3 regions of the Micromonospora sp. LZ37 genome follow, and region 1 is predicted to be linked to each of the others. Evidence: riboswitches for the same ligand, from Rfam matches in the RefSeq annotation. Region 1 holds a riboswitch; each other region holds the start of a gene.
What was found. Region 1 has a riboswitch for cyclic di-AMP ahead of AC5L3Z_RS24985 (C39 family peptidase). Riboswitches for the same ligand answer to the same signal wherever they lie in the genome.

Region 1 (6,887 bases):
CTGCTGGTCACCGATCCGCTGGCCTCGGCCCGGTGGGAGACCCGCCGCCGCTACCTGGGCGACTTCCCGGCCGACGCCTACGCCGACGGCTTCCTCGACGCCGCGCGGTGGGAGCTGGACCGGGGCTGGAACCCGCCCGCGCCGCGCGCCTCGGAGGCCGTCGCACCCGCGGACGCCCCCGCCTGACCGACACCGCTCCCCCGCCCCGCACCGGCCTCGGCAGGTGCGGGGCGGAGCTGTCTCCCGGGACCGGCGACGGGGCACGGGAACGGGCCGCGCGGCGGTCCGGCACGGCGAAACTTCTTTACAAGTTCTCACCATTGTAAATATTTATCTTCATCAGCATACTGGCTGCCGGACGCGCGATCGACCGGCGGCGGCACCGCCACCGGCGCCCGCGCGCCGGCGACGCGGCGCGCCCCGACGCCGCTCGCCTCCCTCCGTCCCCCGGGAGTGCGCCATGCATCCAACAGTCCGCCGGGCCGTCAGCTGGCTCGGCGCGGCGTCCCTCGCCGTCCTCGCCGTGCTCGCCGCACCGGTCGCGGCCCACGCGGCCACCCCCAACTGGCCGACGCTGGGCACCGGCACCAGCGGCGCCAACGTCGCCACCGCCCAGTTCCTGCTCCGCCACCACGGCCGGACCCTCACCGTCGACGGCTGGTACAGCTCCGGCACCGCGACGGCGGTCAGCTCCTTCCAGTCCGCCAACGGGCTGGCCGCCGACGGCGTGGTCGGACCGCTGACCTGGGCGAAGCTGGTGGTCACCCTGGACCCCGGCGCGAACAGCAACGCCGTGCGGGCCCTGCAGACCTCGCTCAACAAGTACGGCTACGGCCTCACCGTCGACGGCGTCTGGGGCGGCTCCACCACCACCGCGGTGACCAACTTCAAGACCGGCCGCGGGCTCACCGGCGGGAGCACGGTCGGCGCCACCACCTGGCAGTGGCTGGTCGGCGCCGGCGGGGGCGGGGGCGGCGGCAACTACGCCCCGGTCATCGACCGCTCGGTGCTGCCTCGCAGCGAGTACGACGACCCGCACCACGACTACCCCGCGATCGACCTGCCCACGGTCACCGGCGTCACCACGTACGCGATCACCGCCGGCACGGTCGGCCACGCCGGGGGCGGCTGCGGCACCGGCATCGGCATCACCGCCGACGACGGCGCGTACTACCTGTTCTGCCACCTGTCGTCGCGCTCGGTCGCCGCCGGAGCCCGGGTCTCCGCCGGCCAGGTGATCGGCTACACCGGCGCCACCGGCAACGTCACCGGCCCACACCTGCACATCGAGATCCGGGTCAACGGCGTCAACCGCTGCCCGCAGCGGCTGCTGCTGGCGATCTACGACGGCGCCACCGTGCCGGCCCCGGCGTCGCTGCCCACCACCGGCTGCGCCTACTGACCGTCCGGCCCATCCGCAGGCGGCGGACGGCCGGGCCGGAGCCCGACCGTCCGCCGCGCTCACAGGTACGGGTCGAGCAGCCCCAGCACCGCCGCCGGGTCCTCCACGTGCGCGTTGTGACCGAGGCCGGGCAGCGTCACCACCGGCGCCCCGTACGCGGCGAGCTGGGTCTCGCTGACCATCGGGTCGTGCTCGCCCCGGGCCAGCACCACGGGCACGTCGGTTGCCGCCAGCAGGGCCGCCAGGTCCGGGGCGCCGACGGCGAACGCGGCCGGGTCCATGGCGAGTCGCCAGCGGCCGTCCTCGACGCGCAGGCCGGCGTCGACGACCGGGTGGTCCGGGGCGAAGAGCCCGGTGAGGCCGGCGACCTTCAGGTAGCGCCGCGCCGCCTCGTCCCGGCCGGCGAACCAGGTCACCGGGCGCTGCGCCAGCTCGCCCGACTTCACCAGCTCGGCCGGCGACCAGACCGCCTTGATGCCGAGGCCGACCACGGCGTCGACCGGCAGCCCGGCGTCGCGGGCGGCGAGGGCCAGGGCGACCACGCCGCCGAGGGAGTGCCCGAGGATCACCAACCGGTCGCCGGGGCGGGAGCCGTCCGCGGCCGGCCCGAGCCCCTCGGCGACCCGGCCGGCGAGCCCGGCGAAGGAGTAGCCGGACAGCGGCGGGGAGAAGCCGTGCCCGGCCAGGTCCGGTGCCAGCCAGCGCCCCGGCCAACGGTGCTCGAGCAGCGGCGCCCAGGGCAGCCAGACGTCGCCGGTGGCGCCCATCCCGTGCAGCAGCAGGAGGTGCCGGGTACCCGTGTGGTCGGTCATGGGGCGCAGTCTCCCACCGTCGGCGCCGGCACCGCGAGACCCACGGACGGCGACGGGCGCCGGCCCCCCCCGAGGGGAGCCGGCGCCCGTTCGCGTACGAGGTGGATCAGGCGGAGTAGCCGCGGGTGGCGATCCAGTTCGCCAGCTCGATCGTGCTCATCCAGTACTGCGGCAGGCTCGGGTCCGCCGAGTCGGCGATCTGGACGGTCCGGCCGTCGTTCTTGTAGCCGACCACGGCGACGTAGTGCCCACCCGGGAAGGAGTGCCAGCCCCCGGCGGTGTCGGTGGCGCTGCCGGCCACGTTGACCACCACGCCGCGCTTGTCGGTGATCGCCTCGACCACGTCGGCCTGGAGCTGGTCGATCTGCTTCCGGCTCGGGGTGCTGTCGAACAGCCGGGTCCGGTACGGGTCGCCCTTGACCATCCGGTTGAGCACCCGGGTGGTGTCGCGGACCGAGTTGGTGCCCACCTCGGTGGTGCCGAGCGGGCCGGCCAGCTCGTCCTGGGTGCTCTCCACGCCGGCCGCGCTGAGCGCGTTGCGCACCGCCGCCGGACCGCAGTTGTAGTAGGTGGTCTGGGCCTGGTAGTCGTACGAGAGGACCTTGGTCGACGGCGGCTTCGGTGCCGCCCTGCGGGTCAGGTCCGGGTCCGGCTTGCCCCTGGTGCGCTCGCCGGAGTTGTGGTCGGTCATGGGGGCGGCGAGGCGGGCCTGGCCGCGGGTGGCGACCTCGTTGAGGCGCGGTGCCGACTCGGCCACGGCGGCCGAGGCCTGCTGCGGCGCCGGAACGTGCCGTTCGTTGCCGGCCAGGGCGACGGTCCCCGTGGCGAACACGAGGGCCGCGGCCGAACCGACGACGACCTGGTACGGCCGCTCGGTGACCAGTCGGCGCAGCTGCCGCTTCAGGTGGTACGGGAACAACCGGGAAGTGGGATCGTGCTGCACGAAGTGGAGCTCCTTCCGACACCGCCGACCGGGTTAGCTGACGGATTCGGGCGGGAAGAACGCCCTACCACGGGCCGTGGCCCGCGGATTCACCCCACAACACAAATTGGGTCCCCGGTTCGTGGTCACCCACGATTGAGCGGGTCGGCGCGGCGTCGCCTTATGCGATCGGAAACCGCACCGGACGGGGGCGACACTACTGGCCGGGCGCCGACCTCGCCAAGCGCTCTCACCTGCTCAAACATGACCGGGCCCACAAATTTCCCGTGCATTGCGGCACTGACGTCACTCAATGGGACGTGAGGCTTTGGCTGTTCCTTTCGGGCAACAACCGGACAGCTCGGCGACAATCGCCAGGCACCGTCGCGACGGCTGTCACCACCCGTGGCCGGATGACCGATTCCCCATTGAAGTGACGCAGCTCACCGGGATTTGGTAACGATTCCGTCGCGTTCCGGCCGGTCAACCCACCCGAGCCGGACGCCAGCGGGCCGCAGGCGCGGTCCGCGCCGCCACGGCCACCGCCCGGGGCGCGGGGACCCGGCCCGGCCGCAGCCGCTGCGCCGCCGCGTACGCCTCGGCCGCCAGCGACCGGGCCGCCTCGGCGGCCAGCTCGGCGTCCCGCCACGCCGTCCGCTCCCGCTCGGCGGCCGAGGTGTACGCGTCCCGCCGGCCGTCCCGTACCGCGCGGGCGAGCAGCACCTCCTGCTCCACCGGGTGCCGGCGGGGATCCCAGCCGTCCCGGTGGGCGAAGACGTCCCGCAGCCGCTCCACCGGCAACTCGCCCCGCCAGTGCGCCGCCACCGCGGCCTGGTGCAGCCAGCGCTCCCGGCCGGCGTACTCGGCGGGGGTACGGGGGGTGCGCGGGGTGGGCAGCGCCGCGGCGCCGGCGAAGCGGCGGGCCGCCGTCTCCGCCTCGTCGTAAGCCGCCCAGGCCCGGTCGACCTCTTCGTGGGCGGCCTCCCACGCCGCCCGCCGGCGCTGCGCGGTACGGGCCGCCCGGGCGGCGGCGACCGCCACCTCCTCGGCGTACCGGCGCAGGTCGGCCAGCTCGACGGCCGGGGACGGCTCGGCGGGCGTCGCCTCGTCGACGGGGCGGTCCCGCTCGGGGCGGGCCACCAGGACGGTGAGCACGGTGAGGGCGAGCACCAGCAGGGCGGACCAGATGGCGGCGGCGGTGGGGACCTCGGTCAGGAACTCGTGGAGCACGGTGTTCATGAGCGGCACCTCCCGGGAGCGGGATGCGGAAGAGGGATCCGGCACGGGCCGGACGGGCGCGCGCGGCACAGGCGGCGGCGGGCCTTCGTCAGGCGGGTGCGGCGGTGAGGTTCGACGAGACGGTGGTCGCGGGACGCCCCCGCGCGGCGGTCAGCCGGCCGGCGGCGCGCGGGGCCCGGTGACGGTCGGGGCGAGCCCCGTGAACGTCGCTGCCGCGGCGACGAGCGCGCCGGCGGGGCGGGCGGAGCCGTCCGCGACAGCCGGCCGGGCCGGCCGGCCGACCGGGTCGTGCGCGTCGGCGCCGTACCCGGCGGTGTCCCGGCCGGCCGCGGCGTACCCGGTGAGGTCGCCGGCGACGGTGTCGGCGCGGCCGGTCGGCGCGGCGCCGGCGGCGCGTCGGCCGGCGACCGCCGCCGAGGCGGCGGGAGCGGTGACGGCGGGAAAGAACTGCGACGGCGCGGCGGTCACCGCCAGCGGCGCGGTGCTCGGCAGCTCCACCGCGCCGCTCGGCGCGGAGCCGCCGAGCGAGAGGGCGACCGCCACGGCGACGCCGGTCAGCAGGCGGGAACTCCAGCGCGCCACCCACCACAGGGGACTGGTGAGCGCGACCGGGAGCACAGGGCCACGCTACCGCCGACGGCGGGCGGACCGCAGCGTGGCCGGGCGTGTCGCCGCGCCCGGCCGGTCCACCGTGGTCCGATCCGCCGCGCCGCCCGGAGCGGTCCCCGCCCGGCGGTCGACGCGGGCGGTCCCGGCGGGCCGGTACGGCCGGTTCAGCGGGTGGCGGTCCCGACCGACGGCCGCGCGTCGTCGTGGGCGTCGGCCGGCGACCCGGGTGCCACCGGGGGCGTCGACGGGCGGCCCGCGCCGGCGCGGCGGCGGGGGCTGAGGCGGCGCATCATCGGCGTCTCCACCCAACGGTGCAGCAGGGCGGCCAGCGCCAGGTTCACCGCCAGGAAGCCGACCACGACCAGCGGGCCCCACCAGCCGGGCAGCCCGACCCCGAGCTGCCCGGCCAGCCGGAGCACCGTCACCATCACCAGCACGTGCACCAGGTAGAAGGCGAACGAGACCTCGCCGAGCCAGACCAGCGTGCGGTGCCGCCACGGCGACGGGCGGCCGTGCACGTCCGCGCCGGCCGCGGCGGTGATGACCAGGATGTACGCCGCCGACAGGATCGCCGCCCAGAGCTCGGCGCGGATCCACTGCGCGGCGACCACCCAGGTCACCACGAAGATCAGGCTGGCCAGGGGCAGGCCCGGCCCGCGCCACCGGCCGCGCCGCATCAGCTCGGCGGCGGCCACGCCCAGCCAGAACTCGGTGGAGCGGACCACCGGGAAGATCTGGTTGAACCACCAGGTGCTCCCCTCAGGCAGCAGCGACTGGCCGGGCCAGAGGGCCACGATGAGCAGCGGCACCGCGACCACCACCGCCCAGAGGACGCCGGCGCGGGCCCGCCGGATAGCGGGCAGCACCAGCGGCAGGCAGAGGTAGAAGAACAGCTCGCAGGAGAGCGACCAGCTCACCGAGTTGATGCTGTAGAAGTAGCCGGGCGTGGGGTCCCACGCCTGGACCAGCAGCAGGCTCTCCAGCGCCGCGCGCGGCACCACCGGGTCGGCGAACCACCACATCACCAGCAGCGCCGCGGCCCAGGTCAGCACGTGGTTCGGGTAGATCTTCGCCAGCCGCCGCCGCCAGAAGTCCCGACGGCGGTCGGTGTCCCGGGCCGACCAGACCAGCACGAATCCACTGAGGATGAAGAAGAACTGCACCCCGGACAGGCCCAGCGTGAAGGTCCAGTTCAGGACGGCCTTGACGTCCGGTTGGCCGACGATCCCCATCGTGCCGGCGTGATAGCCGAAGACCAGCATCGCGGCGACCCAGCGCAGGCCGGTCAGCGACGGCAGCCGGCGCGTCCGCGCGGCGGTGGTCTCCGGTGCGCTCGTCATGCCGGGCACCCGACCGTCGCCACGCTGACCCGCACGTACCTCTCCTCCCGGCCGGGACGCCGGTGCCCTCCGGCAGCGGCACCGGTCGGTCCCGCCGCCGGGCACCCTACCGGCTGCCCCGGCCGCCGCGTCCCGGCCGGGGCGTGGCGGGTGACATGCGCGTGTGCGGACGGCATCGGTTGTCCTAATATTCCGGGGCCCCGGTCGAGTCGTGCCCGGTCCGGGCGCGCAGCGGGCGTCGCCCCGGCACGGACGAACGAGGGATGGAGCGGACATGCACCAGCGGATCCTGATGCGAGCGAAGAAGGGCCCGTTCGACGTCCGTTCCCCGGAGGAGGCCTTCGAAGGGGACTGGATCGGGGTCAACAACGGCAACCTGGTCTTCAGCCACGCCGCGCACAAGCTGCTCAGCACCGCGACCGCGGAGATCACCCCGACCGAGTTCAAGGTCAACCCGCGGGACGCCGACGAGATCAACGAGCGGTACGACGTCTACGTCATCCCGCTCGCCAACGCCTTCCGGCGCAGCTACGCCCACCGCATCGAGCTGATGACGCGGCTGG
Region 2 (6,887 bases), on a different contig from region 1:
GCCTCTTCGGTGCCCCCGAGCCCTATTTCGCCGGCCACGCGGCCCCGGAGGTCCTTCCCGGCGCCTGACCCGCGCCGCCTCACCTGCCGTGGGTCGACCTCGCCCCACCACCGCGACGTACGCCGTGCGGGTGGTGTCCCGGCCCCGCGGCGGGTCCCCGTTGCCAGTCCCTCCCCGTACTGGGACGATCGGGCGACCGACGAGGGTGTGGAGGCGCGGTGGTCCGGCGGGAAACGTTCAGCTACACGGTCCAGGCACGCTGCTCGCGCGCGGACGCGGTGGCGCTGCTGAGCGACCCCGCCCGCCAGGGGGAGTTGCATCCGTTGATCGTCCGGGTGCGCCAACTGCCGGCCCGCCCCGGCGCCCGGGCCAGCTACGCCATCACCGACCGGTTGGAGCTGGGCCCGCTGCGTTTCCCGGTCACCTACCAGGCGGACGTCCTGGTCGTCACCGACGACGAGATCGTCACGGTCGCCCGCCAGCAGCCCGGCACGACGGTCCGCAACCACACCCGGCTGCGGGAGGAGTCCGGCCTGCTCCGGATCGACGTGGAGATCACCCTCGCCGCCCCGGCCCCCCTCTTCGGCTACGCCTTCCGCCAGGCCCGCGCCGCCCACCTCGCCCTGGCCACCCGCCTGGGCCCCGCCCTGACCCCCGAGACCCCCTGACCTGGCCCCACCGCCCCGGGTGGATCATGCAGGTGTGGTGGGCGTCCCGCCCCGCTCCGGGGCTTTCGCACCGCACCACGGCTGCATGATCCACACCGGGGGCCGGGATCAGTACATGGAGAGGTGTACGTGGTTGGTGTGGTCGCTGGAGGGGTCGCCGTTCGCGCCGCTGTAGGACTTCCAGCCGCTGCTGGGTAGCCAGATCTGGCGGTACCAGATCACGTACAGGACACCGAGGCGGTCGGCGTTGCGGATGAAGTACGCCGCCAGGTTGTTGCCGTACGTCCGGTCGCCGCCGGTGGCGTCCCCGCCGAAGCCGTTCTTCTGGGCGGCGAAGTCGCACGCCCGGCCCTTCGGGTGCTCACCGGAGCCGCTGGGGCGGTAGCAGGAGACGTACCGGGTGTAGCCGGCGGCCTGGGCCTGCTTGAGCGCGTTGTGCGTGCGCGGGGTGATGCAGCCGTTGGCGGGGGTGGGGTCGTTGACGCTGCACGACTCGGACGGCCAGGAGCCGTCCGGGTTGCGCGGCGCCGCCTTGGCGTTCGAGGTGGAGGTGCCCCGGGCGGAGCCACCGCCGCTGGTGGCGGCGGGCTTGTCGGCGGCGGCCACGGCGAGGGCCCGTTCGGCCTGCTGCTTGCGCTTGGCCATCACCGTGATCTGCTTGCGCTGCTCGACGATCTCCTTGTCCAGCTCGGCGCGGGTGCGGTTGGCCTCGTCGCGGGTGCGCAGCAGGTCGCGAAGTTCCCGGTCCTCGTTGGTGGCGACCGTCTCCAGCGCCGCGGCGCGGTCCAGGAAGCCCTCCGGGCTGGAGCTGTTGAGCAGCGCGGACATCGGCCCGAGTCGGCCCGTGCGGTACGCCACGCCGGCGATCTCGCCGACCTTGCCGCTGCGCACGCCCAACTCCGCCTCGACGGTCTTGAGCTGGCTGTTGAGCTCCTGCTGGCGCTTGGTCGAGCGCTCCAGCGCCGCCTTGGCGTCGAGCCAGCCCTTGCTGGCCGTCTCGAGTTGGGCGCGGAGCGCGGGGGTGCCGCCCTCGTCGTCGCCGGGGGCGGCGAGCCGGGTGGTCGGTGCGGCGGTGGCCGGCGAGGCGATCGGCGCGGACGACACGCCGAGCGCGAGCGTCGCGACGACCGCGGCCACGAGCCGCGCGGTGGTCTTTCGTACGTGCATGCACATCCCTTCCGTCAGCCGCCGACCGGGTTAGCTGACGGGTTCGGGACGGAAGATCCCTACCGCTGACGCGGATACACCCCAGGAACGTGGTTCCCCGGCTCGCCCCTGCGGGCGATTAGGCGACGGCCACCGCCGGCACCGTTTGGGCGCCGCCGGGCGGAGGCCGGGGCCGAGCCTACCGGTACGGGTGTGACACCCGCCCGCTTCGTGACTCACGGTACTGCTGAGATTGCTGTTAAAGGTGGCGTAATCCGGCATTCAACGCCCAATTTTTCCGGCGCGGGCGCACTACCAGTGCGACGGGCCGCACGCGCCGGGCGCGGCGCCGGGCTCGATCTGCAGGGTGGCGTGGTCGATCCGGAAGTCCTCGTGCAGGGCGCTGCGGGCGGCGGCGAGCACCGTGCCCACCTCGGCGCCGGGGGTCATGGTGAGGTGCGCGGAGGCGACGTCCATGCCGGAGGTCAGGGTCCAGACGTGCAGGTCGTGCACCTCGGCCACGCCGGGGACGGCGGCCAGCCGGTCGTGCACGGCGGTCACCTGGAGGTGTTCCGGGGCGGCCTGCACGAGGATGCGCACCGCCGCCCGCCCGAGCCGCCAGGTGCGGGGGAGGATGAACAGGCCGATCGCCACCGCCACCGCCGGGTCCACCCACCACCAGCCGGTGCCGCCGATCAGCAGCGCGGCCCCGATCACGCCGAGCGAGCCGAGCAGGTCCCCGATCACCTCCAGGTACGCCCCGCGCAGGTTGATGCTCTCCCGGGCCCCCGCGCGCAGCAGGGCGAACGCGGCCACGTTGGCCAGCAGGCCGAGCACCGCGACGGCCAGCATCGGGCCGGTGAGCACCTCGTGCGGGTCGCCGAACCGGCGGACCGCCTCGACCAGCACGTAGATCGCGACGCCGCTGAGCAGCACCGCGTTGGCCAGCGCGGCGAGCACCTCCAGCCGGTAGAGCCCGAAGGTGCGTTGCGGGTCGCGGTCGGCCCGCCGGGTCGCGGTGATCGCGGCCAGGGCCATGCCGATGCCGAGCACGTCGGTGAACATGTGCCCGGCGTCGGAGAGCAGGGCCAGCGAGCCGGTGCCGAACGCGGCGACCGCCTCGACCACCATGAGGGCGGCGAGCAGCGCGAAGGCCGCCCAGAGTCGGCCCCGGTGGCGGTGCGCGGCGTTCGCGACCGACCCGTGGTGGTGGTCATGACCTGCGCCCACGCCCACACCTTCCGTCGCCGCCAGGGCCTCGGACCAATCTATGCTCACATCGCAATGTGTGCAAGTAAGCCCTGAACCGCCGCCGGTCAGCCGGCGACGTCGATCGTGGTGAGCCGCTGGGTGGCCCGGGAGAGCGCCACGTAGAGCGTCCGTACCCCCGACCCCGGATCGGCCCGGATCTCGCCCGGACGGACCAGCACGACGCCGTCGTACTCCATGCCCTTGGCCTGGAGGCTGGTCACCACCTGGAGCCGGGAGCCGCGGTCGCCCAGCCAGCCGGCCACCTCGTCCCGGCGTGGCACGGGCGTGATCACCCCGACCGTGCCCTCCACCTCCGCGAGCAGCGCGTCCACCGCCTCGACGGTCGCCGCCGGCAGCCCGGCCGCCGGAACCGTCCGCCGCACCGGGTCCACGCCGGTCGAGCGGACCGCGGTCGGCAGCTCCAGATCCGGGTGCAGCCGGCGGATCTCCGCCGCCGCCACCGCGAAGATCTCCGCCGAGTTGCGGTAGTTGGTGGTGAGGCTGAACCGGTGCCGCCGACGCCGCCCCAGCGCCTGGTCCCGGGCCCGGTTCAACTCCTCCGGGTCACCCGTCCACGCCGTCTGCGCCGGGTCGCCGACCACCGTCCACGACGCCAGCCGCCCCCGCCGGCCGATCATGCGCCACTGCATCGGCGAGACGTCCTGCGCCTCGTCGACCACCACGTGCGCGAAGTCCCGGTAGTCCTCCGGGCGCTCCCGCGCCGCGGCCCGGGCCGCGCGTTGCCGGTCGGCGAAGGTGCTCAGCTCGCGTACCCCGCCGGCCAGCTGGAACGGGTCCCGCTTCTGCCTCGCCGGCTTCATCGGCTTGCCCAGCAGCGCGTCCAGCTCGTCCAGCAGGGCGATGTCGGCCACCGTCAGCCCCTCGGTGCCCAGCGTCCGGTACGCCCCGTCCAGCAGCGCGATCTCCGCCCGGGAGAGGATCCCGCCGGCGTACCGGCGCAGCCGCTCCGGCCGGGCCAGCCAGTCCAGCACGTGTCGCGGGTGCAGCCGCGGCCACCACGCCTTGAGGAACTCCCGGAACTCCGGCCGGTCGACGATCTCGTCCTCGAAGGCGCGCTGCTCGGGCAGCCGGCCGATGTTCAGCCGCCGGGCCTGGGTCCAGAGCGCTCCGAACACCCCGTCGAAGGCGACCCGGCGCACCTCGTTGCGGCGGCCGCCCCGGGACAGCGTCCGGTCCCGGATGCCGTCCAGCTCCCGCCGCTCCAACCGCAGCAGCTGCCCCCGGTAGAGCAGGCGCAGCTCGTCCGGGCCGTCCGGCACGGCGTCGCGGACCGCCCGCTCCAGCACCCGGCGCATCCGCAGCGAGCCCTTCACCGCCGCCACCTCCGGCGGGTCGGTCCGGGTCGCCGACATGGCCGGGAAGAGCGAACCCAGGGAGTGCAGGGTGGCGGTCTCCTCGCCGAGCGACGGCAGCACCGACGCGATGTACTCCACGAAGACCGAGGACGGGCCGACCACCAGGATGCCGCCGCCGGCGTACCGGCTGCGGTCGGAGTAGAGCAGGTACGCCGCCCGGTGCAGGGCGACCGCGGTCTTGCCGGTGCCCGGGCCGCCCGAGACGATCGTGACCCCCGAGCCGGGGGAGCGGATCGCCTCGTCCTGCTCCCGCTGGATGGTCGCCACGATGTCCCGCATGCCCCGGCCGGTGGCCCGGGACAGGGTGGCCAGCAGCCCGCCGTCGCCCACCACCGCCATTTCCGGCGGCGCCGCCCCCGGGTCCAGCAGGTCGTCCTCGATCCGGGTCACCTTCTCCGCCGAGGAGCTGATCGTGCGCCGGCGGACCACGCCCAGCGGCTCGGCCGGGGTGGCCTGGTAGAACGCGGCGGCCGCCGGGGCACGCCAGTCGACCACCAGGGTCTCGGCGTCCTCGCCGCGCACCCCGAGCCGCCCGACGTGCAGCACCTGCCGGTCGCGCAGGTCGAGCCGGCCGAAGACCAGCCCCTCGTGCTCGGCGTCCAGGACGTGCCGGCGCCGGGCGGCGTGGAAGACCATGGCGTCCCGTTCGACCAGCGCGCCGAAGTTGCCGACCCGGGCCTGGCGGTAGCCGTCCCGCTCCGCGCGGGCGGCCGAGCGACGCAGTTCGGCGAGGCGGGCGTACACCCGGTCGAGATGCCGCTGCTCGGCGGCGATCTCCTGCTCCAGGGTGGTCTGGTCGGTCACCGTACGGGCTCCTGTGGGACGGGGTCGCCCGGACGCGGGCGCGCGCCGGGCGGAATGAGGGTACGGGCAGGGCCCCACCCCATGTCGGGGCCATGCCGCGTCCCGCGACGTCGGACACCTCGCCCGGCGCCGCTCAGCCGGCCGGTGTGGCCTCCGGGACGTCGGCGAGCACCCGGCGCAGCACCCCGGCGAGCGCGCCGGTCACCTCGTCCGGCCGTTCCATCATCAGCATGTGCCCGGCGCCGGGGCAGACGGTCAGCTCGGTCTCCGGCAGGGCGGCCGCGATCGACTCCGCGCACGGCGGCGGGGTGAGCCGGTCCCGGTCGCCGACCAGCGCCGCCGCCGGCAGGTGGGCCAGCGCGGCCAGCGTCGCCAGCCGGTGCTGGTCGCCGATCGAGGCGCGGAACCCGCCGATCGAACGCAGCGAGGCCCGGGCCACCGCCGAGGTGACCAGCCGGATGTCGCTCGGCTCGCAGCGGTCGCCGAAGAGCATCCAGCGGATGCTCGGCCGGAGCGCGCGCAGCAGCGCCCGCGGCGGGCGCCAGGAGCCGCACCGGGCCAGCACCCCGGCGCCGGTGGTCTCGGCGAGCCGGATCAGTCGGGCGATGCGCGGGGACAACCCGTAGGCGGTGTGCGTGTGCCCCTCCGCGGTGGTCGAGACGAAGACCAGCCCGGCGGTACGGGCGGCGAAGTGCTCCGGGTGGCGGTGGGCGTACTCCATCACCGTCATCCCGCCCATCGAGTGCCCCACCAGCACCACCGGGCCGGCGGGGGCGACCTCGTCCACCACCGCGGCCAGGTCGTCGCCGAGCTGGGCCAGGGTGGCGGTGCGCAGCGCCATGCAGCTGGACCGGCCGTGGCCGCGGGCGTCGTAGGTGACCACCCGGACGCGGTCGCCGAAGCGCTCCCGCAGCCCGGCCAGCTGCCGGTGCCAGGCCCGCCCGTCCAGCGTCCAGCCGTGCAGCAGGATCGCGGTGACCTGGGCGTCCGCCGGCCCGGTCGCCTCGACGTGCAGGCTCACCCCGTCGGGAAGACGCACCTCCAGTTGCTCCGACATCGCCACCTCCCCGGCCGCCTGGTCACCTCGTCCCGGGCAGTACCCGGCGGTAACACGGGCTACCCGTCATGACATCACGCCAACCGTGGTGGTGAGAAGATTCGCAACCCGCCCGCGCGCGGCCGGATCGGTGACCAGGCTGGGAGGCATGTCGTCGCCGCACGGGACGTCGGCCGGCGGGGGCCGGCGTACGCCCCGCTCCGCCCTGGTGGAGCTGCTCGCCGGGAACCGCCGCTTCGTCAGCGGCCGGCCGGTGCACGGCCACGACGTCACCGCCGCCGCCGCGGTCGCCTCCGGCGACCAGCAGCCCTACGCGGTGGTGCTCGGCTGCATCGACTCGAGGGTGCCGCTGGAAGCGATCTTCGACCAGACGTTCGGCTCGATCTGCGTGATCCGCACCGGGGCGCACGTCCTCGACCGGGCCGTCCACGGCTCCATCGAGTTCGTGGTGGGCCAGCTCGGCGTCCCGCTGGTGATGGTGCTCGGGCACGAGCGCTGCGGGGCCGTCGCCTCGGCCATCGACACCCTGCGCAGCGGGCAGCGGCCCGGCGGCGCGCTGGCGTACCTGGTGGACCAGATCGCGCC
Region 3 (6,887 bases), on a different contig from region 1:
CCCGCCGTGCGGATTTTCGGCCCTGCCCTGGTCAGGGGGTGGCCGGCCCGGCCCGACGCGGCCGGCCAAAGCATGAAATCTGTATCACGTGATTCTTGACGTATCTTCGGGTGCGTGTGACGGTGGGCGGCGAGGCCGCCTCCGTCGCCGGCCGGTTGACCGACCCGACCACGGACCGAGGTGAGGGAATGGCCCCGACCACTCCGACCCAGGCGCTCGCCGAGCTGCACGCCGGCAACCGGCGGTTCGTCACCGGCACGCCGCGCCACCCCAACCAGGACGCCGGCCACCGGGCCGCCGTCGCCGACGGGCAGAACCCCTTCGCGGTGATCGTCGGCTGCTCCGACTCCCGCCTCGCCGCCGAGATCATCTTCGACCGGGGACTGGGCGACCTCTTCGTGGTCCGCACCGCCGGGCACACCGTCGGCCCCGAGGTGCTCGGCAGCGTCGAGTACGGCGTCACCGTGCTCGGCACCCCGCTGGTGGTGGTGCTTGGCCACGACTCCTGTGGAGCCGTGCAGGCCGCCCGGGACGCCGCCCGGACCGGCACGCCGCCGACCGGGCACCTCCGGGCCGTGGTGGACGCGGTCGGGCCGAGCCTGCGCCGGGCGGCCGAGGAGGGCGTGGACGACGTCGACGGCATCGTCGACATCCACATCGCCCACACCGTGGAGGCCATGCTCGGCTCCTCCGCCGCCCTCGCCGCCGAGGTGGCCGCCGGGCGGTGCGCGGTGGTCGGGATGTCGTACCGGCTCGCCGCCGGTGAGGTCCGGACGGTGGCGGCGGTCCCCGCCGCCGCTGCCGCCGTCGTCCCGCCGCCGGCCCAGGGCGGGCGCCCGGCCGTGGTCGCCGGCTGATCCGGCCCGAACGACGAGGGCCGCCCCGCACGCGGCGGGACGGCCCTCGGACTGCGCGGTGTCGCTAGAGCATCGACATGTGCACGTGGTCGGTGTGGTCCGACGGGCCGCTGTACGACTTCCACCCGGTCGCCGGGAACCAGATCTGCCGGTTCCAGATGACGTAGTAGATGCCGAGCCGGTCCGCGTTGCGGATCAGGAACGCGGCGAGGTCGTTGCCGTACCGGCGGGTGTCGTTGTTGTACCAGGGGGAGAAGCCGCTGTTCTGCAACGACCAGTCGCAGGCCTTGCCCTTCGGGTGCTCCCACGGCCCGCCCGGCCGGTAGCAGCCGACGAAGCGCTTGAAACCGGCCCGCCGGACCTCCTTGTACGCGTGCAGCGTGCGGGGGGTGATCAGGCCGGAGGTGGTGGGGTCGTCCTCGGTACGTCCCTCGGGGCGCCAGCCGCCGTCCGCCGTCCGGCCCGGCGCGATCCGGGCCACCGGGGATTCGGCCGACACCAGGCCGCCGGTGAAGCCCTTGCCGCCGACGAGCGCGAGGGCCTTCTCCGCCTCCCGGCTCTCCCGGGCCATGTCGTTGGTGAGCTTCTGCTGCTGGCGCACCTCGCCGTCGAGCGCCAGCTTGGCCCGTTCGGCGCGGGTCTTGGCGGAGGTGACCTCGCTCAGCTTCTGCGCGTTGACCATGTTCAGCTCGTCCAGCGCGGAGGCCCGCTTGAGGAACGTGTCCGGCGCCTTGCTGTCCAGCAGGATCGCCGCCGCGCCGATCCGCCCGGTGCGGTAGGACTGCGCGGCGATCTGGCTGACCTGGGGCCGCAGCGCCTCCAGATCCTCCTCGGCGCGGCGGATCTCCAGCGCGAGTTCCCGCTGGAGCTTCTTGGACTTCTCCAGCTGCGACTTCGCCTTGCTGTACTCGCGGTTGCGCAGCTCGATGACGTCGGTGAGCAGTTCGGGCTCTTCGTCCTCCTCGTGCCCGGAGGGGGTGGGCGTCGAGGGGGCGGCGATCGCCGGGGCCGGCCCGGTGAGGATGGCCAGAGCGGTGAGCACGGCCACCGCCGGTGTCAACCAGCGGCGCAGGGGTGCCGTCACAGTGTTCCCTTCCGTCGACCGCCGACCGGGTTAGCTGACGGGTTCGGGACGGAAGTGGTCCCTACCGCTCGCGCGGATTCACCCCATGTACCTGGTTCCCCGGCTCGCCGTGCGGCGATTGGGCGGCGGCACCGCAGGCGCCGCTGCGCGCCTTCGGCGGTGACCGGCAGCGAGGTTACCCGAGAGGAGTACCGGGGATCTACGTCCAGAACCCGACTAAAAGCGTTATTTCGCAATAACGGTGCGTGACCAGTGACGCGGTCGACAACCGCCGCACCGGCGGCGGTCACGCTGAGGAGTGTCACCATGCGGTGTCCGTGTTCCTTTCCGGGTCGGGCCACCCCGCGGGGGTCGGGGTGGACGGTGGGCCGTGACGTGGGGCGCTGAGCGCCTCCAGTGCCGCGTCCCGGTCGGCCGGCGGCCGGGGGGTGGGCGTCGGGCGGTCGGCCGGCGGCGCGTCGCCGGCCGGGCCGCGACCGGCGGTGGTGACCAGCGCGGCCAGCCCGGTGGTCAGGGGTACGGCGGCCACCAGGCCGAGGGTCGCCACCGCGCTCCGGACGATCTCCTGGGCCAGGAACTCGCTGGTGAGGATCTCGCCGATCGCCCGGCTGTCGGCGGTCAGCAGGAGCAGCAGCGGCAGCGAGGCGCCCGCGTACGCCAGCACGATGGTGTTGACCGTGGACGCGATGTGCGCCCGCCCGACCCGGGTGGCGGCCCGGTAGAGCTGCAACCGGGACAGGCTCGGATTGGCGTGGGCGAGTTCGGTGACGGTGGCCGCCTGGGTGACGGTGACGTCGTCCAGCACGCCGAGCGAGCCGATGATGATCCCGGCGAGCAGCAGGCCGTGCAGGTCGACGTCGCGTTGGTACAGCGACAGCGTGGTGGCCTCCTCGCTGCCGAAGCCGGTCAGGTGGGTGGCGGCGGTGGCCAGGCTGCCGAGGAGACCGGTCAGCACCAGACTGCCGAGGGTGCCGAGCACCGCCACCGACGTCTGCGCGGTGATCCCGTGGGTCAGGTACAGCACCACGAACATGATCAGGGCGGCGCCGGTGATCGCGATCAGCAGCGGTGAGCCGCCCGCCGAGATGCCGGGCACCACGAAGGTGAGCAGGATGGCGAAGCTCGCGCCCAGCCCGGCCAGCGCCGCCAGGCCACGCCAGCGTCCGAAGGCCACGATCGCCGCCGCGAAGAGGGCGACCAGCCAGACGAGCGGCTTGCCGCGCTGGTGCTCGGCGATGTTGTAGCTGCTGGACGTGGGGTCCGCCGGGTCGGTGAGCTTGACCAGCACGATCTCGTCGTCCACCGCCACCGTCGGGGCGCCCGGGCCGGACGGCACCGGCGTCTGGACCTCCCGGCCGGTGTCCGGGCCCTGCTCCACCCGGACGGTCACCGTGCCGCACGGGCCGTCGGCCGCCCCGGGTGTGCCCTCCGGCAGTTCCGGCGTCGGTGGGCAGGGCTCGGTCAGCACCCGGGTCACCGTGCCGTGGTAACGCGGCACGTCACCCCCGCTGTTCGCCTCCCGGCCGTCCCGGGGCCAGAGCACCAGCGCGGCGAGCACGGTCACGACGAAGAGCGGGACCACCGTCGCGACGAGGAGCCGTCGCACTCCTGGTGGAGTGGACGGAGCGGGACGGGTGTGGTCGGCGCCCATTGCGGTTCTCCCAACGATCCAGAGTGGGGTACGGGTCAGCCGGCCGGCGGGTTCACCGGCGGGACACGCCGACCGGAAGACTGCCCCCGGGGTCACCCCGGGCGAGCGCCACCGTCACGCACGGCGAGCAGACGCCTCGGCGGCGTCGCGGCGCCGCGAGGGACGACCACGGTCCCGCCCACCGCGTCCGGCCCCGGCGCGGTACGCGGGGCGGTGTCGGCTCGGTGCGGACGGTCATCGCCGGAGAATGGTAGCGAGAGACCAGGTCCGCCCGCCCGGCTCGCCGCCCGCGCCCGGCTCCGACAGCGCAGGGCGAGCCGGTGGTCACGAAGTGTGGCGGCATCCGTGGCGTACGGGGCCGGCGCGGACCGGCCGGGTTAGCGTGGTGGCGTGCGGACGGCGAGCGCGGTTCCGACCGGGTGGTGGCCCCGACTCCTGCTGCTCGCCGGCACCCTGCTCGGCCTGGCCACCATGCACACGATCGGTCACGGCGCGCACGTCGGCCCCGGTCATCCGATCGGATCCGGCGTCGCCGGTACGCGGCCCGGCCCCCTCCACCACGACGAGCCCGCCCGGGCCGCCGCGGCTCGTCCGGATGGACACGGCGCCGCCGCCCCGGAGCCGGCCGCCGTGACCCGCAACCACGCCGTCGTGCCGGCCGCCGCGACCCGTAACCACGCCGTCGTGCCGGCCGCCGTGACCCGGGACCACGCCGCGCTGCCCGTCACGCCGACGGACGGGGGACCGACGCTCTGGAGCGTCTGCCTGGCGGTGCTCGGCGCGTTCGGGACGGCCGTGCTGCTGGCGCTGCGCCGGCGGCGGGTCACCCGGTCCGCGACCGCATCCGGTCGACCGGTCCGGCCGTCGTCCGGGTCACGGGGGCCGCCCCGGCGCCCGGTCGGGCTCCGCCTCGCCACGGTGTCGGTGCTGCGCAGATAGGACGGCCCGGCGCGGTTTCCGCCGCGCCTGCCGGTCCGCTGCTCGTCCACCGCACACCGAAAGGTCTGATCGTGTCCACTCGTACCCTCGCGCGCCGTGCCGCCCTGGCCGGTGCCACCCTCACCGCCGCTCTCGCCCTGGCCGCCTGCGGCGGCGGCCACTCGGCCGGCTCCGGCCACGACATGCCGGGCACGGGCGCCCCGGCCGGCGCCAGCGCGGGCGCCCCGGCCTCCGCCAGCCCGGGCGCGTCCGCCTCCTTCGGCGACGCGGACGTGATGTTCGCCCAGATGATGATCCCGCACCACCAGCAGGCGGTGCGGATGTCCGAGCTGGCGGAGAGCCGGGCCGGCGACGCCGAGGTCAGGAAGCTGGCGGCGCAGATCAAGGCCGCCCAGGCGCCGGAGATCGCCACCATGACCGGCTGGCTCGCCGCCTGGGGTCGGCCCGTCCCGTCGGGCGGCCCGTCCGGTGGGCATCTGCCGGGGATGGACCACGGCATGCCGGGCATGATGTCGGAGGCCGACATGGCGAAGCTCGCGGCAGCCTCTGGCAAGGAGTTCGACCGGCAGTTCCTGACCATGATGATCGCCCATCACGAGGGCGCGATCACCATGGCGAAGCAGGAGATCGCCGGCGGCGCCAACGCCGACGCCAAGGCCATGGGGCAGCAGATCGTCACCGCTCAGCAGAGCGAGATCGACACCATGAGGAAGATCCTCGGGCGGCTCTGAGCGGCCCGGGGCCCGCACCACGTCGGTCGGGGGTGTCGGGTCTGCCCGGCACCCCCGCTCGGCTCAGCGGCGCGGAGGCCGGCCCGGCCGCCGGTGCGGACGGGTCAGCCGCGCTTCATCAGGCGGCCGACGGCGGCCATCATCTCGTCGGCCATCTCGTCGGCGCGACCCTCGGCCGCACCCTCGTGCATGCAGTGCCGGGCGTGGCCGTCGAGCAGGCCGAGGGCGACCTTGTCCAGGGCGGCCTGGATCGCCGAGATCTGGGTGAGCACGTCGATGCAGTACCGGTCGTCGTCGACCATCTTCTCCACGCCACGGACCTGGCCCTCGACACGGCGCAGCCGCGCGAGCAGCTGGTCCTTGCTGGCGGTGTAGCCCCGGATCGGGGTGCTCGGTGTGGTCATGACGGCAAGGATAGCGTACCCCTGGGGGGTATGCTACGGTCCCAGGGCGACCTACCCCAGGGGGGTATAGGATGGACGGGAGAGGAGAACTGCCATGGTCACCACCACGTACCAGGTGCAGGGCATGACCTGCGGGCACTGCGTCAACTCGGTGAGCACCGAGGTGAGCGCGATCGAGGGCGTCCGCGACGTCCAGGTGGACCTGGCCACCGGTCGGGTCACCGTCACCAGCGAAGGCCCGTTGGACACCGGATCCGTGCGCGCCGCGGTCGACGAGGCCGGCTACGACCTCGTCGAGGCGTGACGGGTCACCCACCCGGAAACCGAGGTAGCACCATGAACACGGCGACGAAGCTGAGCGGTTTCGCCCTCGGCCTCGCGGCGGTGTTCGGCGCGTCGTACGGGGTCGGCCACCTGGCCGACCCCGTCACCCCCGCCGCCGAGACCCGCCACGACTCCACCGGTACCGACCACGGCGCCACCGACGACGGGCACGGCAGCGCCGCCGACGCGGCCACCCACCTGCCCGGCGGGCTGCTCGTCTCCGACCGCGGCTACACGATGGAACCGGTGGACGCGCCCGCCGGGCAGTTCGCCTTCCGGATCAGCGGCCCCGACGGCGCGCCGGTGACCCGCTACGACGTGGCACACGACAAGCGGATGCACCTGATTGTCGCCCGGCGCGACCTCTCCGGCTTCCGCCACGTCCACCCCGAGCTGGACGCCGACGGCACCTGGCGGGTCGAGTCGCCGCTGGGCGGGCCCGGCCTCTGGCGCGCCTTCGCCGACTTCACCCCCACCGGCGGGCAGCCGCTCACCCTCGGCGTGGACGTGGCCGTCCCCGGCCGGCTCGACCCCCGGCCGCTGCCGGCGCCGGCCACCAGCACCACGGTCGACGGCTACACGGTCACCCTCACCGGCACGCCCGAACCGGGACGCACCAGCCGGCTGACCCTGACCGTCGGCCGGGACGGGAAGCCGGTCACCGACCTCCAGCCCTACCTCGGGGCGTACGGGCACCTGGTGGCGCTGCGCCAGGGCGACCTGGCGTACCTGCACGTGCACCCGGAGGGCACGCCCGGCGACGGGCGGACCCCGGCCGGGCCGGCGGTGACCTTCGCCGCCGAGGTGCCCTCGGCCGGCGCCTACCGGCTCTACCTGGACTTCCGGCACGGCGGGGCGGTGCACACGGCGGAGTTCACCGTCGTCGCCGGCACCCCC

Region 2: another riboswitch for cyclic di-AMP. It lies ahead of AC5L3Z_RS23265 (coiled-coil domain-containing protein); the one in region 1 lies ahead of AC5L3Z_RS24985 (C39 family peptidase).
Region 3: another riboswitch for cyclic di-AMP. It lies ahead of AC5L3Z_RS21730 (coiled-coil domain-containing protein); the one in region 1 lies ahead of AC5L3Z_RS24985 (C39 family peptidase).

What each region holds. Positions count from the first base shown of each region.
Region 1 is NZ_JCADBL010000014.1:26,419-33,305, reverse strand. Features, by position in the region: gene AC5L3Z_RS25000 (CDP-glycerol glycerophosphotransferase family protein) at 1-186, shown strand, start outside; gene AC5L3Z_RS24995 (peptidoglycan-binding protein) at 461-1,402, shown strand; gene AC5L3Z_RS24990 (alpha/beta fold hydrolase) at 1,462-2,214, opposite strand; gene AC5L3Z_RS24985 (C39 family peptidase) at 2,321-3,157, opposite strand; cyclic di-AMP (ydaO/yuaA leader) riboswitch at 3,165-3,309, opposite strand; gene AC5L3Z_RS24980 (hypothetical protein) at 3,620-4,375, opposite strand; gene AC5L3Z_RS24975 (hypothetical protein) at 4,526-4,993, opposite strand; gene AC5L3Z_RS24970 (acyltransferase family protein) at 5,149-6,324, opposite strand; gene AC5L3Z_RS24965 (polysaccharide pyruvyl transferase family protein) at 6,599-6,887, shown strand, end outside.
Region 2 is NZ_JCADBL010000012.1:105,731-112,617, reverse strand. Features, by position in the region: gene AC5L3Z_RS23275 (STAS domain-containing protein) at 1-68, shown strand, start outside; gene AC5L3Z_RS23270 (SRPBCC family protein) at 219-668, shown strand; gene AC5L3Z_RS23265 (coiled-coil domain-containing protein) at 777-1,835, opposite strand; cyclic di-AMP (ydaO/yuaA leader) riboswitch at 1,840-1,970, opposite strand; gene AC5L3Z_RS23260 (cation diffusion facilitator family transporter) at 2,127-3,044, opposite strand; gene AC5L3Z_RS23255 (HelD family protein) at 3,131-5,245, opposite strand; gene AC5L3Z_RS23250 (alpha/beta fold hydrolase) at 5,379-6,302, opposite strand; gene AC5L3Z_RS23245 (carbonic anhydrase) at 6,451-6,887, shown strand, end outside.
Region 3 is NZ_JCADBL010000011.1:32,783-39,669, reverse strand. Features, by position in the region: gene AC5L3Z_RS21735 (carbonic anhydrase) at 189-857, shown strand; gene AC5L3Z_RS21730 (coiled-coil domain-containing protein) at 922-1,941, opposite strand; cyclic di-AMP (ydaO/yuaA leader) riboswitch at 1,946-2,076, opposite strand; gene AC5L3Z_RS21725 (YibE/F family protein) at 2,243-3,592, opposite strand; gene AC5L3Z_RS21720 (hypothetical protein) at 3,983-4,531, shown strand; gene AC5L3Z_RS21715 (DUF305 domain-containing protein) at 4,603-5,262, shown strand; gene AC5L3Z_RS21710 (metal-sensitive transcriptional regulator) at 5,367-5,666, opposite strand; gene AC5L3Z_RS21705 (heavy-metal-associated domain-containing protein) at 5,761-5,970, shown strand; gene AC5L3Z_RS21700 (DUF8832 domain-containing protein) at 6,003-6,887, shown strand, end outside.